DNA from 3 places in the Vibrio sp. 1249-1 genome. Region 3 is predicted to be linked to each of the others. Evidence: predicted binding sites of a transcription regulator. Region 3 holds the regulator's gene; each other region holds the start of a gene.

Region 1 (2,259 bases), on a different contig from region 3:
TAACCAATTTAAAGCATATCAACGCTAAGCCTTTCATAATCCAAATCTTTTAAGCCACCTTGATTCCGTCAAGGTGGCTTTTACATTGTAGCCTCGCGGTTGCGAAAAAAGCTTGTAAGTAACGCTTTTCTTTCTCTGAGTGACGCGTTGCAGCAAACAAGCGACGCCATAAGCCTTGGCCGAAAGGTTTACTGGTAATAAGACCTTGGCGAGAAAATTCAGAAATCGCCCAATTGGGTAGTGCCGCCACCCCTAATCCAGCAGAGACCATCTGAACTAACATGAGAGTGTTGTCGGCTTGCTTCCATTTCGCAGGTTCTATTCCTGCTGGCTGAAGAAAGTGTTTTACGACGTCCAGCCTTTGTTTTTGAACCGGATAAGAGAGCATGGTTTGATCTGCGAGATCTTGCGGATCAATAATTTCTTTTTCCGCCAATGGGTGATTGGTTGCGGTAATTAAACGCATTTCAAAGTCGAATAGAGGCTCGTAGTGGACTTCAGATCGAGGTTGGATATCGGAAGTAATAACGAGATCAAGTTCGCCTGCCAATAGAGCTGGGAGTGGTTCAAAGCCAAAACCAGAGGAAAAGTCCAATGTTACGCTAGGCCAAGCAAGTTGGTACTCCCTAAGTGCAGGCATTAGCCATTGGAAGCAAGAGTGACATTCAATGGCCATATGTAATCGGCCATTGACGTCTTCTTTCAAGCTCGCTAAATCATTTTCTGCTCTTGCGAGTTTCGGAAGGATATCTTCTGCAAGACGCAATAGGATTTCTCCCTCTGAAGTGAACTTCACCGGACGAGTCTTTCTCAGGAACAGTTGCCCTCCAATTCGCGCCTCCAAATCTTTGATCTGATGAGACAGTGCCGACTGAGTGAGATGTAAAGCGGTCGCTGTTGCCGTTAGAGAGCCAGTGTCTCGAAGCGAAGTGAGTGTCCGCAAATGTTTTAGCTCTATCATGAATTCCTTTCATCCTTTGTTGCTCGCTATGAACAGAATAGCAATCGTGTAAATAACTTAACGACAAAAAATGGATATGTAAACGTCTAGACGTCTATTTGTTGTGTTTATTTGCGAATCATGTCGCCTCATGATGAATTTTTTTAATAAACAAGTTGAATAAATGGACGTTGTTCAAACCGCAGATGAGAGCGATAGTTTAGCCATCCAGACATCTTTCATGACGAAAGATACTCTGACCCAAACAAATTAAACAAGATTGAAAAAGGAATAGGGACATGGCTACAACAACGCACGTACTAGGTTATCCACGCATCGGTGAAAAACGAGAATTAAAATTCGTTCAGGAAAAATACTGGCGCGGAGAAATTGATCAAGCAGAGCTTAAAAAGGTTGGAGCAGATCTGCGCGCTAAAAACTGGCAAACGCAAACAGATGCTGGCTTGAGTTTTACCACCGCTGGCGATTTTGCTTGGTACGATCATGTACTGACGACCACGTTGTTACTGGGTCACGTGCCAAAACGTCACGCAGACGGTTTCCCTGATTTGGATACGCTATTCAAAGTGGGTCGCGGTCAATCTCAAGCGGGTTGCGGCTGTGCGGGCGCTGCAGCATCGGATATGACTAAATGGTTCAACACAAACTACCACTACATCGTACCTGAATTTAGCAAGGACGATACATTTGAAGTGAGTTGGCCTCAACTGTTTGAAGAAGTCAACGAAGCAACCCAAGCTGGGCATAAAGTGAAGCCAGTTTTGCTTGGTCCAGTCAGTTATCTTTACTTAGGTAAAGAGGTAGAAGAAGGGTTCGATCGCCTGACGCTACTGCCACGATTGCTTACGGCTTACCAAGCTATTTTGGCAAAGCTCGCAAGTCAAGGTGTTGAGTGGGTTCAGATTGATGAGCCAATTTTGTCACTGGAGCTAGAAAGCAAATGGGCTGATGCGTTCAAGCTAGCGTACCAAGTGATTCGAAGCGATGTAAAAGTGCTGCTAACGACGTACTTTGACTCTATAAGCGATACGCTAGACAAAATTGTAAAGCTACCAGTGGATGGTTTACATATCGATTTATCTGCCGCGCCTCAGCAGCTTGACGACGTGGTTGCCAAACTACCGGAGGGGTGGGTGCTGTCTGCTGGCGTGGTCAACGGTCGTAACGTGTGGCGCTCGGATTTGAGTGCGCAACTTGAACGTCTACAGCCAGTAAAAGAAAAACTGGGCGACAACCTTTGGGTTGCGAGCTCATGCTCTTTGCTACATAGCCCGGTTGATCTGGAACAGGAAACAGAA
Region 2 (2,259 bases), on a different contig from region 3:
CCATGGCTTCTCCAGCTTGCAATTGGTGGGTTATCTGGGTTGTTGTTTGGGTAATAGTTGACAGGAATAGCGGGCTCCATACCTTCGCTTAAATCTCGGATGTATTCATTATGTAAAGTGTGAGAATCATACTCAGGGTGTCCTGTGACAAAGACATTTCGTTTGTCTTTTGTGGTGGCCAAGTACACACCTGCGACATCCGATGTCGCTAAAATGTCTAAGTCAGTATGCTCTTCTAGAAAGTGAGGCGAAAAATCTGCGTAACGCGAGTGAGGAGCCAAAAACGTGTCATCAAATCCGCGTAAGATAGGGTGAAACTGATGATGGATTTGATGATGATACACGCCTGAAAGTTTTTCTTTACGCGTTTTTTTAGGTAGATCGTAGAGTAGCTTTAACCCTGCTTGCGCAGCCCAGCAAACATAAAGAGTGGATGTCACATGATCTTTTGCCCACTCCATGATGGTTTTGAGATGATCCCAATAAATGACATCTTCAAATTGCACCAAACCTAATGGAGCCCCAGTAATGATCATGCCATCGAAGTTTTTATCTCGCACCATTTCAAATTGGCGATAAAACGTGTCTAAATGTTCAGTTGGCGTATTTTTACTCGGGCGGTTATCAATGCGCAGTAATTCGACGTTAACCTGTAGTGGGCTGTTTGAGAGTAGACGCAGAAACTGAGTTTCAGTCTCTATTTTTTTTGGCATCAGATTAAGGATCAGCACTCTTAAAGGACGTATTTCCTGACTCGCTGCACGCGTTTCACTCATCACGAAGATGTTTTCTGTCCTTAATACATCGGTAGCTGGTAATTGATCTGGAATTCTAATTGGCACGACTTTCTCTCCCTAAGCATAGTCAATCTAGACGTCTATACTTCTAAAGCTAACTTAATTAAGTTTAGATGTCGATACGAAATCCGACTTTTCAATCTACTCTTTACATTATGGTAAACCGTACTCGGGGTTGTCACACAATTGTGACTAAAGCAGAGTTTCTGATGAGATAGGTTTGAAACGCAGTGTGTACTATTTGCTGGTAATTATGCGATCACGTTAATATGTGAAGGTGACTTCGTAGTAAGGAAGTCTCAAATTAATGAGCCATACTAAAAACAATCAGCTCACCATTTTGCATTAATGTGCATGTTTGGAAACATCGTCAGTGGAGGACATTATGTTCGGTATTTTCAAGAGAAAGACAAAGATTCAGAGCATCGCTCAAGAAGTTCCTTGCGTGCTACTGCATTCGTTTGGTGATAAAGACATTTATACGCCGGAAGAGATTGATCAAGCTCTTCAAAAGCTGGGTTATGATAAGAGCAAGGATATCAGTCATTATCAGTATGCGTATGGAATGTTTGCCGATGAAGCCTCTTACGAGCTCCTAGAACTAACGGATGAGCTAGGTAATTATGGTCATTTCCAACGTGAAGTAGGTAAGATGCTACTCAATACACCTGAGCCGATTGATATGCATATCTACTTTGAAATTTCTCGTCAGCACCAAAACGTCAGCCTTTCACCTGGTCATCAAAAAGTAAGCGAAAGTGATGGTGTGTAAACATCGTTAGTGGTATTCCATCGTGAGATGAGTTGGGTATAATGCGCGGCCTAATTATCCGGACATGTTGTCGGTTACATTTCTGTTGAGCGTTAATGCCTTATGTTCAAAATGCTTGTCTCTATGCCACCAATGTTGGCGCTGTCGATAGCGATTGTATGTGAAGTGATTGCCACTTCTTATATTCCCAAAACAGAGCAATTTACGAAAGTAATGCCGAGCACAGTCGTTTTGATTGGTTACGGCATCGCTTTCTTCTTGCTTTCCGTCACAGTGCAAACAATGCCTGTCGGGGTTGTTTATGCCATATGGAGTGGTGCTGGGATCGTTTTGGTTGCGACGGTTGGTTACTTTGTTTACGGACAGCGTCTAGACTTACCAGCCCTAGTTGGTATTGGGTTTATCATCGCTGGTGTGTTGATCGTAAATTTATTATCCAAAACAGTAGGGTACGAATAACGCCACTCTACTTGTTAAGTGAATAAGAAGCCGCAGCGAGAAATTGCTGCGGCTTTTTAGTGCAAATTCAATCGCTAATGGCGAGTATTGATATGATGTCTTATTGTTGCATTCATCACGGTCGCATTATGTGATTGAAAAACAGGCATTATTTAGCGCATTGAAAATACAAAGTTATGTTTCTTCAAACTTTAGGAAAGGGCAGTAGATAAATCACTCCGATAGATGTTA
Region 3 (2,259 bases):
CCGGATAACGTGTACAAGTACACTGCAAAAGGGAACATGGTTGCTGTTATTTCTAACGGTACCGCTATTCTAGGTCTAGGTAACCTAGGTCCACTTGCATCTAAGCCAGTGATGGAAGGTAAAGCGTTACTGTTTAAGCGTTTTGCAGGTCTTGACTCTATTGATATTGAAGTTAAGCACCGCACGATCGATGAATTTGTTGATACTGTTGCGAGCATTGCAGACACTTTTGGCGGTATTAACCTTGAAGATATTAAAGCACCAGACTGTTTTGAGATTGAAAAGCGTCTGATTGAACGTTGTGATGTACCAGTATTCCACGATGATCAACATGGTACTGCTATTGTAACGGCAGCGGGTATGCTGAATGCAATCGAACTTCAAGGTAAGAAACTTGAAGATTCAACAATTGTTTGTCTTGGCGCTGGCGCTGCCGCTGTAGCGTGTATGGAGCTTCTGATCAAATGCGGCGCAATGCGCGAAAAAATCTACATGCTAGATCGCAAAGGTGTGATTCACACTCGTCGTGATGATCTTAATGAATATAAGCAGCTATTTGCGAACAATACAGATAAGCGCACACTAGAAGACGTGATTGAAGGTGCAGATCTGTTCCTAGGTGTATCTGGTCCAAACCTATTGCCAGCGGAAGCGTTGAAGTTGATGGCAGATAAGCCAATCGTATTCGCATGTTCTAACCCGGATCCTGAAATCAAGCCGGAACTTGCTCACGCAGTTCGTGATGACTTGATCATGGGCACTGGCCGTAGTGATTATCCTAACCAAGTTAACAACGTATTGTGTTTCCCATTCATTTTCCGCGGTGCTCTTGATGTGCGTGCAAGTGAAATCAATGATGAAATGAAACTTGCAGCCGTTGAGGCGATTCGTGAGCTAGCAAAAGAGCCTGTACCTGAAGCCGTATTGAAGGCTGCAGGTGTTGATAAGCTAGAGTTTGGTGCGGACTATATTATTCCAAAACCAATGGATTCACGTTTGCTACCACGTGTTGCAAAAGCGGTTGCTCAGGCGGCGGTTAATTCAGGTGTAGCTCGTATCGAGATGCCTGAAAACTACATGGCAGAGTAATATATCTTTCAGATGTGATACACAAAAATGGGACGCTATTGCGTCCCATTTTTATGTCATTCATTTGGCTCGAGGCAAGAGTTATTACCTGAAACCTCTTATCAGGCTTTTTTATTCTTCGTCGAATGACTCAAATTCGATGCCCATTTCCGTCATCAGCGCTTTTACTTCTGTTGGAATATCATCAGGACGGTCTTTACGAAGGTCTTCATCTGTCGGAAGTGGCTGACCTGTGTACGCGTGCAAAAATGCCTCGCATAGCAATTCGCTATTGGTTGCATGGCGTAAGTTATTGATCTGACGGCGAGTACGCTCATCAGTTAGCACCTTTAAAACTTTTAGCGGGATAGAGACGGTAATTTTTTTTACTTGTTCGCTTTTTTTGCCGTGCTCTGCATATGGGCTAATGTATTCGCCATTCCAGTCAGCCATTGCACACCTTCATTTATGTAATCGGTTAAAAATAATTTAGGTGCTGATTTTAGCTGCATTTACCGCCATAAGCAAAGACATATAGACGTCTAGAAGTGTTGACGTCTCATTTTTTGACGAGTAAAGTGAACATAACAGCAAAGGAAGCGTGTTGATCACTTTATGTTACACATTAGATATAGCGCATTCCTATTTAGAAGTCATTACCCGTGAAAGGATACACCCATGAGCACTCGCAAACCTGCGACCATTGCAGTACGCACTGGTATTGAATCAGACAGCCAATATCATGCTGTCGTTCCACCTATTTATCTTTCCACTAACTATGGTTTTCCTGCTTTTGGTGAAGTGCCCAAGTATGATTACACACGATCTGGTAATCCAAACCGCGGACTGTTGGAAAGTGCGCTATCTGAACTCGAGTCTGGAAAAGGAGCGGTTGTTACTAATTGCGGTACGTCGGCATTAAATTTATGGGTTTCCGCTTTTCTCGGCCCAGATGATCTCATTATTGCTCCTCACGATTGTTATGGTGGTACCTATCGTCTTTTTAATACCCGAGCTAACAAAGGCGATTTTAAGGTTCAGTTTGTCGATCAATCAGACGAACAGGCTTTAGATGCTGCATTGGCACAAAAACCAAAACTCATTTTGCTAGAAACTCCGTCAAACCCTCTGGTTCGCGTAGTGGATATTGCAGCTACTTGTGAAAAAGCGAAACAAATCGGCGCGTTAGTT

The links. Region 3 encodes MetJ, which represses methionine synthesis genes. Its sites were predicted from a motif close to TTAGACNTNTANANGTCTAA; they were not measured.
Region 1: the regulator MetJ is predicted to act here: its motif matches at 1,040-1,059, upstream of metE (5-methyltetrahydropteroyltriglutamate--homocysteine S-methyltransferase).
Region 2: the regulator MetJ is predicted to act here: its motif matches at 870-889, upstream of metA (homoserine O-acetyltransferase MetA).

What each region holds. Positions count from the first base shown of each region.
Region 1 covers NZ_JAWOWJ010000006.1:288,343-290,601, forward strand. The annotation lists gene R7Z50_RS13745 (DUF4250 domain-containing protein) at 1-28, shown strand, start outside; gene metR (HTH-type transcriptional regulator MetR) at 50-961, opposite strand; gene metE (5-methyltetrahydropteroyltriglutamate--homocysteine S-methyltransferase) at 1,240-2,259, shown strand, end outside.
Region 2 covers NZ_JAWOWJ010000002.1:488,341-490,599, forward strand. The annotation lists gene metA (homoserine O-acetyltransferase MetA) at 1-842, opposite strand, end outside; gene R7Z50_RS05685 (DUF6559 family protein) at 1,183-1,569, shown strand; gene R7Z50_RS05690 (DMT family transporter) at 1,693-2,028, shown strand.
Region 3 covers NZ_JAWOWJ010000021.1:47,835-50,093, reverse strand. The annotation lists gene R7Z50_RS22400 (malic enzyme-like NAD(P)-binding protein) at 1-1,089, shown strand, start outside; gene metJ (met regulon transcriptional regulator MetJ) at 1,201-1,521, opposite strand; gene R7Z50_RS22390 (O-succinylhomoserine (thiol)-lyase) at 1,747-2,259, shown strand, end outside.